DNA from 3 places in the Serratia sp. K1WW1 genome. Region 1 is predicted to be linked to each of the others. Evidence: predicted binding sites of a transcription regulator. Region 1 holds the regulator's gene; each other region holds the start of a gene.
What was found. Region 1 encodes PhoB, which activates phosphate uptake and scavenging genes when phosphate is short. Its sites were predicted from a motif close to CTGTCATAAAACTGNCNNAT; they were not measured.
Positions count from the first base shown of each region.

Region 2: a site for PhoB is predicted at 1,123-1,142, ahead of glpT (glycerol-3-phosphate transporter). Genes of this name have one in related genera too.
Region 3: a site for PhoB is predicted at 1,993-2,012, ahead of ugpB (sn-glycerol-3-phosphate ABC transporter substrate-binding protein UgpB). Genes of this name have one in related genera too.

Region 1 covers NZ_CM147697.1:4,589,815-4,593,093, forward strand. The annotation lists gene ACX9GU_RS20815 (PstS family phosphate ABC transporter substrate-binding protein) at 1-448, opposite strand, end outside; gene phoR (phosphate regulon sensor histidine kinase PhoR) at 462-1,778, opposite strand; gene phoB (phosphate response regulator transcription factor PhoB) at 1,803-2,492, opposite strand; gene sbcD (exonuclease subunit SbcD) at 2,717-3,279, shown strand, end outside.
Region 2 covers NZ_CM147697.1:387,698-390,976, reverse strand. The annotation lists gene glpA (anaerobic glycerol-3-phosphate dehydrogenase subunit A) at 1-933, opposite strand, end outside; gene glpT (glycerol-3-phosphate transporter) at 1,295-2,647, shown strand; gene glpQ (glycerophosphodiester phosphodiesterase) at 2,751-3,279, shown strand, end outside.
Region 3 covers NZ_CM147697.1:414,794-418,072, reverse strand. The annotation lists gene ugpA (sn-glycerol-3-phosphate ABC transporter permease UgpA) at 1-319, opposite strand, end outside; gene ugpB (sn-glycerol-3-phosphate ABC transporter substrate-binding protein UgpB) at 566-1,885, opposite strand; gene ACX9GU_RS01935 (aminotransferase-like domain-containing protein) at 2,079-3,266, opposite strand.

The DNA of each region.
Region 1 (3,279 bases):
GGCTAATCGGCGTGTTTTCCCCGCAGCGGCGGGTAGCGGAAAAGATTTGATCCAGCTGTTGCAGATTCAAGCCAGGTAGCGGATTGTCCTGATGCACCAGCACCACCAGCGCATCAACCGCGACCGGCACCGCCAGCGGCGCATAGCCATAGCGATGCTCAAATGCTGATACCTCCGCGGCTTTCATTGGCCGGCTCATTGGCCCAAGCTGCGCCGCTCCTGCCGCCAATGCCGTGGGTGCCGTCGAGGAACCGGCAGCCTGCAGTTGCAGGTTCACGTTGGGATAGTGTCGGCTGAAATCCTGCCCCCACAGCGCCATCAGGTTGGCCAGGGTGTCGGAACCTACGCTGGACAGGTTACCGGAAAGCATGCCGTCCGGAGCAGCCACGGCCCCGCGGCCAACCGACAACAGTAGGCAAAGCAGCAAAGCTTGGGTAAATCGATTCATGGCGGGCTACCTGTTAATTTTTCACCGCATTCTCTGCTAAAGCCGCGGGAACAATCAACCGGTTAGGCAAGGTAAAGATAAAACGGGTGCCAATGCCTGGCTCACTGAGGATCTCCAGCCGCGAATCATGATGGCTGAGCGCATGCTTCACGATCGCCAACCCGAGCCCACTGCCGCCGGTCTGGCGCGAACGTGCTTTATCGACACGATAGAAACGCTCCGTCAGGCGCGGGATATGTTCGGCACCAATGCCCGGCCCGTTATCGCTGACCTGGAACTGAGCCCCCTGCGGCGTCTGCTGCCAGCTCACTTCGATATTGGTGCCCGCCGGAGTATGGTTGACGGCGTTGTACACCAGATTGGAAACCGCGCTGCGCAGCTGATCCTCGTTACCGAACACCTGCAGATTTTCATTCACCCGGAAATTGATCTGATGATTACCGCCGCTGAGCGATTGCGCCTCACGCTGCAATACCCGCAGCATTAACGGAATATCGACCTTCTCGTTCATATCCACGTTTGGCGCGGCCTCGATCCTGGAGAGCGTGAGCAACTGCTTTACCAAGCCATCCATGCGTCTGGTCTGCTCTTGCATGGTGCCCAAGGCTTTGCCACGCAGCGAACCATCCAGCTCTTCATCGCTCATCATCTCCAGATAGCCTTGCAGCACCGTTAGCGGCGTACGTAGCTCATGACTGACGTTGGCAAAGAAGTTGCGTCTGGCCCCCTCCAGTTGACGCATCTGGGTCACATCACGTGCCACCATCAGCAATTGGCCTTCGGAATAGGGCATGATACGGAATTCGACAAAGTGCTCGTTATTCAGTTGTAACGTCAGCGGCCGGGTAAATTCTTGCTGTTGCAGATAATGGCTGAATTCCGGATAGCGCAGCAGGTTGAGAATGTGTTGGCCATTATCTTCCGGCCAGCGAAAGCCCAGCAGATGCTGTGCCAGGCCGTTACACCAGAAGATATTGCCCTCAACGGTGGTCATCACCACCGCATCCGGTAAGGATTCGGCCCCGCTGCGAAAGCGTTTGATCAACAGCGCCAGCTCACGGCGGCGGCGGCGGTTACGCTGCTGCATCTGGTACAGGCCATAGAACAGCGGTTCCCAGCTCCAGCGGCCCGGCGGCGGCGTCATGCTGCGGTCCACCCACAGCCAGTGGGAAAGTTTGAGTTGGTTATAGAAGTTCCAGGCCAGCGCGGCCAGCACCGAAACCAACAGCAGCCAGGGCAGATAACCGAAAATCAGCCCCAGCAATAAGGCAGGCAGGCAAAAAAGGGCCAGCTCCAGCGCCAGCCTCTTCCACGATAAACGTTCTAGCACGGTAACCTCTCCAGCGCAGTGCGATCAGTAGCGCGTTGAGAACCGATAACCGGTGCCGCGAACGGTTTGAACCATCTTGTCATGACCACTGGTCTCCAGCGCCTTACGCAGCCGGCGGATATGCACATCAACGGTGCGGTCTTCCACATAAACGTTAGTGCCCCAGACGTGATTAAGCAACTGTTCGCGGCTATAAACACGCTCCGGATGAGTCATAAAGAAGTGCAGCAGTTTGAACTCGGTCGGCCCCATCTCCAGCGCCTGCTCATTGGCCATCACCCGGTGCGAGGAAGGATCCAGGCTTAGCCCCTGCATTTCAATCACTTCTTCTACTGCCATCGGTGAAATACGGCGCATCACCGCCTTGATACGTGCCACCAGTTCCTTGGGCGAGAAAGGTTTGGTGATGTAATCATCCGCGCCAACCTCCAGGCCACGTACCCGATCTTCTTCTTCACCGCGCGCGGTCAGCATCATCACCGGGATATCCCGGGTCATCGCCTCGCGCTTCATATGCTTGATAAACTGAATGCCGGAACCTCCCGGTAACATCCAGTCCAGTAACACCAAATCAGGGAACGGCTCAGACAGGCGCGTGACGGCACTGTCATAATCCTCGGCTTCCAACGGTTGGTAACCATTCTGTTCCAACACAAAGCACACCATCTCACGGATCGGCGCTTCGTCTTCCACCACCAGTATGCGTCTTGCCATCGTCAATCCTGCCAATGTGTTAGCGATCTCAGTTGATTGCGGTCGCCATTATGCGTCAGTTTTGTGACACTTTTATGAAAAAAAAGCCCCATTAATGGCAGTAAGCATAGCGATTATTTCTGACGGCAAACAAAAATCATTCGGCCCCCTGCTTGATTGAGCCACGACAGGAGAGGTCCCCCCCTTTATAATCGTCGCCATTATGTTGTCGCCCTGGGAGTTTTATGCGCCTGATCCATACCTCCGACTGGCATTTGGGCCAGTACTTTTTCACCAAAAGCCGCGCCGCCGAGCATCAGGCCTTCTTACGTTGGCTGATAGAACAGGTGGAACAGCAGCGGGTGGATGCGCTGATCGTCGCAGGCGATTTGTTCGATACCGGCTCTCCGCCCAGCTACGCCCGCGAGCTGTACAACCGCTTTGTGGTGGAGCTGCAACGCACCGGCTGCCAGCTGGTGGTGCTGGGCGGCAACCACGACTCCGTAGCCACGCTGAATGAATCGCGTGAGCTGCTTTCCTGCCTGAACACCACCGTGATTGCCAACGCGCAAAGCGAGCTTGAGCAGCAAATCGTGGTGCTCAACCAGCTTGATGGTCAACCTGGTGCGGTGCTCTGCGCCATCCCGTTCCTGCGCCCACGAGATCTGCTCACCAGCCGCGCCGGTGAGTCTGGCAACCAAAAGCAGCAGGCCCTGCAAGAAGCCATCGCCGAGCATTACCACAACCTGTATCAGGCAGCTTGTGCGCGCCGCGATGCGTTGGGTTTGCCACTGCCGATCGTCGCCAC
Region 2 (3,279 bases), 1.8 Mb from region 1:
GGCTCGCAGAATGCGCGTTTGCGCCAGTTTCGGAGCCAGCAGCGTGCCTTCGCGGATTAATATATCCACTTCCTGTGGCGTCACGACCATGTTGTCGATCTGGTCGTAATCGATGTGGGTAGAGGTGGTGCCAATCAGCGAGATGGTGTCGCCAGGCACCAGAATGTCGGCATCCGCCGGTTTGCGGCAGCGGTTAATCACCATGTTATTGATGCGATGGCCCAGGATCAGCAATGCCCCTTTGGCAGGGAACATGCGGATGCGCAGATCGGCATACTCGGCAATTTTCTGGCCCCAGATCCCGGCGGCGTTGACCACCACCTGAGCATGAATATCGTACTGTTGTGCGGCCTTGTGATCGAAAACGCGCACGCCCGTCACGCGATCGCCAGTACGTAACAAACCGGTAACCTGATGATAGGTGAGGATTTGTGCGCCATGTTCACGCGCATCAAGCATGTTGGCCGCCGTTAAGCGGAAAGGATCGACGGTGCCATCCGGCACCCGCACCGCGCCGATCAGCGCCGGGTTAGCCGCAGGCTCCAGGCGTAATGCCAGCGCGGGGTCAATGGCTTCGGCCTCAATCCCGGCGCTGCAACAGGCGGCAATAAACTGCTGCTGAAAGGCCAACGAGTCCTGAGGCAAGGTAATGAACAGGCCGTCGGTACGCTCGATGCAGTGGTGGGCAATACGCTTGAGGATGCGGTTTTCTTCAATGCATTCGCGTGCCGATTCACCGTCGGTGACCGAATAGCGCGCTCCGCTGTGCAACAACCCGTGGTTGCGGCCAGTAGCGCCAGTGGCGATGTCATGCCTTTCCAGTAAAACGCAACGCAGACCGCGCCGCGCGCAGTCACGGGCAATCCCCGCGCCGGTAGCGCCGCCGCCAATGATGATCACGTCCGTTTCGGTGATTGGTGAGTTGTTGCTCATCACGCCCCCTGAGCCTGTAGTTATGGATTTATTTAGCCACAGTTAGTAGGGTTTTTGTTTGATAAGGAACAATAACGAACAGAAAACGAAAATAATATGGCCATAAAAAGCCATGAATGTGACCAATATCACGTATTTGTGCTATTTAGTCATTCCAAAATGTTAACCGATCACTCAAAATTCGCCACAGTTTCATAAAAGTGTAACAAATGAGCCATCCATCACGGTGTGACCGGGGGGTTTTCTCTAGCATTGCGCTCGTTATGGAACATTTAACAACACTTCAGGTATCCGCAAGCCCATCTTCAGGACAGCCGTTTCCTGTTGAGGCAATAAACAGATAAAGCCATCGGAGGCGCTCATGTTGAGTATTTTTAAGCCAGCCGCACACATTTCTCGTGTGCCAGTCGACAAGGTAGACCCGCTCTACCGTAAGCTGCGCTGGCAGATTTTTATGGGGATCTTTTTCGGTTACGCCGCCTACTATCTGGTGCGTAAAAACTTCACCCTGGCGATGCCGTATCTGATCGATCAGGGCTTCAGCCGTGGTGACCTGGGCTTCGCGCTGTCAGGGATTTCCATCGCCTACGGTTTCTCCAAGTTCATCATGGGATCGGTTTCTGACCGTTCCAACCCGCGTGTATTCCTACCCGCCGGCCTGATCCTGGCTGCTGCCGTCATGCTGTTTATGGGCTTTGTGCCTTGGGCTACCTCCAGCATTGCCGTGATGTTCGTGCTGCTGTTCCTGTGTGGTTGGTTCCAGGGTATGGGCTGGCCGCCTTGTGGCCGTACCATGGTGCACTGGTGGTCACAGAAAGAGCGTGGCGGTATTGTTTCGGTATGGAACTGTGCGCACAACGTCGGTGGTGGTCTGCCGCCACTGCTGTTCCTGCTGGGTATGGCCTGGTTTAACGACTGGCATGCGGCGCTGTATATGCCTGCCTTCGGTGCGATCCTGGTGGCCCTGATCGCCTTCGCCTTGATGCGTGACACCCCGCAATCTGTTGGTCTGCCACCGATTGAAGAATACAAAAACGACTACCCGGATGATTACAGCGAAGAAGCAGAAGAAGAGCTGACAGCCAAGCAGATCTTCATGCAGTACGTGCTGCCAAACAAACTGCTGTGGTACATCGCGATCGCCAACGTGTTCGTGTATCTGCTGCGCTACGGCATCCTGGACTGGTCACCAACCTACCTGAAAGAAGTGAAACACTTCGCGCTGGATAAGTCCTCCTGGGCCTACTTCCTGTACGAATACGCCGGTATCCCAGGCACCCTGCTGTGCGGCTGGATGTCGGACAAGGTGTTTAAAGGCAACCGTGGTGCCACCGGGGTGTTCTTCATGGTTCTGGTAACCATCGCCACCATCGTTTACTGGCTGAACCCGGTGGGTAACCCTGGCATCGATATGGCCTGTATGATCACCATCGGCTTCCTGATCTATGGCCCAGTCATGCTGATCGGCCTGCACGCGCTGGAACTGGCTCCGAAGAAAGCGGCAGGTACCGCCGCAGGCTTTACCGGTCTGTTCGGTTACCTGGGCGGCTCGGTCGCAGCCAGCGCCATCGTCGGCTATACCGTTGACTACTTCGGTTGGGACGGCGGCTTTATGGTGATGATCGGCGGCAGCATCGGTGCGGTGATCCTGCTGGTGCTGACCATGATCAGCGAGAAGAAACACCACGCAGAAATCGCGGCGAAACGCGGCTAAAAGCCAAGCGGGCGCAGTATGCAGCGCCCCTACCCTTTATCGTTAATCTAAGGCCGCGCTTGTGCGGCCTTTTTCTTACCTCTACAACATGGAGCAACACAGAATGCGGACTCAAACCAAAGCCCTGCTGACAGGGATCATTCTTGCCACTTCAATGCTCAGTGCCGCACAGGCTGCGGATAAAGTCGTTATCGCTCACCGCGGTGCCAGCGGCTATCTGCCGGAGCATACGTTACCGGCCAAGGCAATGGCCTACGCGCAGGGCGCCGACTTCCTTGAGCAAGACCTGGTGATGACCAAAGACAACGAACTGGTAGTGTTGCACGACCACTATCTGGATCGCGTCACCGACGTTGCCGAACGCTTCCCGGACCGGGCGCGTAAAGATGGCCGCTACTACGCCATCGACTTTACGCTGCCTGAGATCAAATCGCTGAAGTTCACCGAAGGCTTTGATATCAAAGACGGTAAGCAGGTGCAAAGCTACCCTGGCCGCTTCCCGATGGGCAAATCCGACTTCCGCGTCCACACCTTCCAGGAAGAGATCGAGTTCGTGCAGGGTCTCAACCATTCAACCGGCAAGAACATCGGCCTCTACCCGGAAATCAAGGCCCCCTGGTTCCATCAGCAGG
Region 3 (3,279 bases), 1.8 Mb from region 1:
AAAAGCGGCTGCCGCGCAGCACGTAGTCCACCAGCGCGGCAAAGAACAGCGATACCAGCAGGCCAACACCGGCCACCAGGAAGCTGAACACCAGCGTGGTGTAGAAAGAGTCCAGGTAATACGGGTCCTGAAACAGCTGTGTAAAGTTGTCCAGCCCGACAAACTGGCTGGAAAGGCCGAACGGATCGACGCTTTGTACCGAGTACCACAGCGCCTGACCGGCAGGCCACAGGAAGAACACGACGGTGATCAGCAGCTGTGGCAGCACCAACATATAGGGCAGCCAGCTACAACCGAAGCCGGGACGGGATGATGACATAGGGTTAACCGTTAAATGGGGATGAGGGGTGGTATAAGCCCCTCACCCTAGCCCTCTCCCACAGGGAGAGGGGACTATACGTGCTACAAACCACCTTCTGCGCCTGACCACAGCTCTGGACTAGCTCCCTCCCCCCAAAATGCCCATGAAATCCCTGGGCTATGCCGTGGGAGAGGGTTGGGGTGAGCGGGGATTGGTAGCCTTAACTGACCATAACACTTGGCAGAAGGTGGCCCAATCTGACGCTTACTTGGTGGAAGCCTCGAAGCGGCGCAGCAACACGTCACCGCGCTGTACCGCAGCATCCAGCGCCTGCTGCGGGGTTTTCTTGTCGGTCCACACGCTTTCCAGCTCTTCATCCACCACGGTACGGATCTGTGGCATATTGCCCAGACGCAGCCCTTTGGTGAACGCCAACGGTGGCTTGTTCAGCATCTGGCGGGTGGCCACATCGGCCCCAGGGTTCTTGTCGTAGAAGCCCTGCTGCTTGGTCATTTCATAGGCAGCAGTGGTGATCGGCAGGTAGCCGGTCTTTTGATGCCATTCGGCGGCAATCTCAGGCTGGGCCAGATATTGCAGGAACTCTGCCACACCTTTGTAGGTCGCCGCGTCTTTGCCGTTCATCACCCACAGGCTGGCCCCGCCGATAATGGCGTTCTGCGGTGCATTTTTGGCGTCAGCATCGTAAGGCATCATGCCCACGCCGAAGTCAAACTTGGCGTATTTGCGGATGCTGGCCAGCGAGCCGGAAGAGGCGGTCGCCATGGCGCAGTCGCCGTTGTAGAACTTCTCGGTAGGTTCGTCCTTGCGGCCGAAGTAGGTGAAGTCGCCCTTCTTGTTCATGTCTTGCAGCAACTGAATATGCTTCACCTGCAGCGGCTGGTTGAACTCCAGCTTGGCACTGGTGCCACCAAAGCCGTTGTTTTCACTGGCGAACGGCACGCCATGCCAGGCGCTGAAGTTCTCCAGTTGGATCCAGCCTAACCAACCGCTGGTGTAGCCGCACTTCATGCCAGCCGCGCGCAGTTTGGCCGCATCAGCCGCCAGTTCCTGCCAGGTTTTCGGTGGCTGATCCGGGTTCAAGCCCGCTTTCTTGAAGGCGTCTTTGTTGTAATACAGCACCGGGGTGGAGCTGTTGAAAGGCTGGGACAGCAGATGGCCGCTCTTGTTATCGGTGTAGTAACCGGCCACGGTCGGCACAAACACCGATTCGTCGAATTTGACGCCCGACTCCTGGAATACCTGATACACCGGTTTGATCGCCTTGCTCGCCATCATGGTGGCGGTGCCCACTTCATAGACTTGCAGGATCGCCGGTGCCTTGCCGGAACGGTAAGCAGCAATGCCCGCCGCCAGGCTCTGTTCGTAGTTGCCTTTATAAACCGGGACGATCTTCACATCGCTGTGAGTTTGGTTGAAACGGTCCGCCAGAGAATCCACTTCAGTGCCCAGTTCCCCTTCCATCGAATGCCAGAAGGGGATCTCGGTGGCAGCTATTGCATGGCCGCTGACCGCCAGGGCCAAGGTAACGCACAACGTGGTTTTTTTAATCGCGTGAGCAAACATGCCTAACTCCTGAAAAAGCTGGTGTGATCAAAACGCGTGAGCGAAAAGAAACAGTTTTTGTTCGGATGCTAAACATGCCATGCGCGGATGACAGTAAAATAACTCTGGCGTGACAGCTAGATGACAGCGAGGTGAAGTGCAGATGGCGGTTTGATGTCGGCGGTAGGGAATTCTCCCCACCGCCGCAGAGAGATTACAGCGAGCGACGCAGGCGGGCGACGGCCTCTTGCATCTGTTGTTCGGTTGCCGTGGCAAACGACAGACGGAAGGTTGAGCGATCCGGTTTGTCAGAGAAGAAGTATTCTCCCGGCACAAACACCACACCCTGTTTCAGGGTGGTGTTCAGCCACTCGGTAGCATTGAACTGCTGACGGAAACGCGCCCACAGGAACATGCCGCCTTTCGGCATATCAAAGCTGATCACATCACCCAGCTCTTTTTCCACCAGCCCGGCCAGGATCTCGCCTTTGTGCTTGTAGGCCGCGCGGATCTTTTCGATCTGCGCCGGTAAACGATCCAGCCCCAGGTAACATTCGACGATGCTCTGCGACAGCGCGCTGGCATGCAGATCCGCCGCCTGCTTGATGATCGCCACTTTATGCAGCAGGAACGGTGGCAAGATGGCCCAACCCAGGCGCAGGCCCGGAGCCAGGATCTTGGAGAAGGTGGAGGTGTAGATAATGTTTTCGGTATGGCCCAGCACCTGCTGCGAAACCTGATACAGCGTGGCATTACGCTCTTCGGTGAAGCGCAGCTCGCCGTACGGGTCATCCTCGATAATCAGGAAGTTATGCTCCACCGCCAGTTTCACCAACTGCTCACGGCGTGCGGCGCTCAGGGTCAGGCCGCTCGGGTTGCCGAAGTTCGGCACCACGTATACCCCTTTGATCTTCTGGGTTTTCAGCAGTTCGGCCAGCTCATCCACCACCATGCCATCGCTGTCAGAAGAAACGGACATGACGTTGGCTTCCGCCAGTTCCAGCGTTTGCAGCGCCGCCAGATAGGTCGGGCGCTCTACCACAAACACATCACCAGGGTTAATCACCGCACGCATCAATAGATCCAACGCCTGCTGGGAGCCTGCGGTCACCACGATATCTTCCGGCTTGGCATTTACGCCACGCTGTGCGCATAGGGTACAGATGCCTTCACGCAGCAGTTCGCTGCCTTCGGTCAGCCCATATTGGAACGCGCTTTTCGGTTGTTCGGTAATAGCCTGCTGGGTAGCAATGCTCAATCCTTCGAAGTCAAACAGCGCATCTGAGGGAATGCCACCCGCCAGCGAAATGACGTTTTCCATTTTGCTGTGCTTGAGCAATTCGCGGATTGCCGAGCTTTTGACCTTTACGATGCGCTGTGCGAGTAGTCCTTCTGTCTTCATTGCTTGTTCTCGT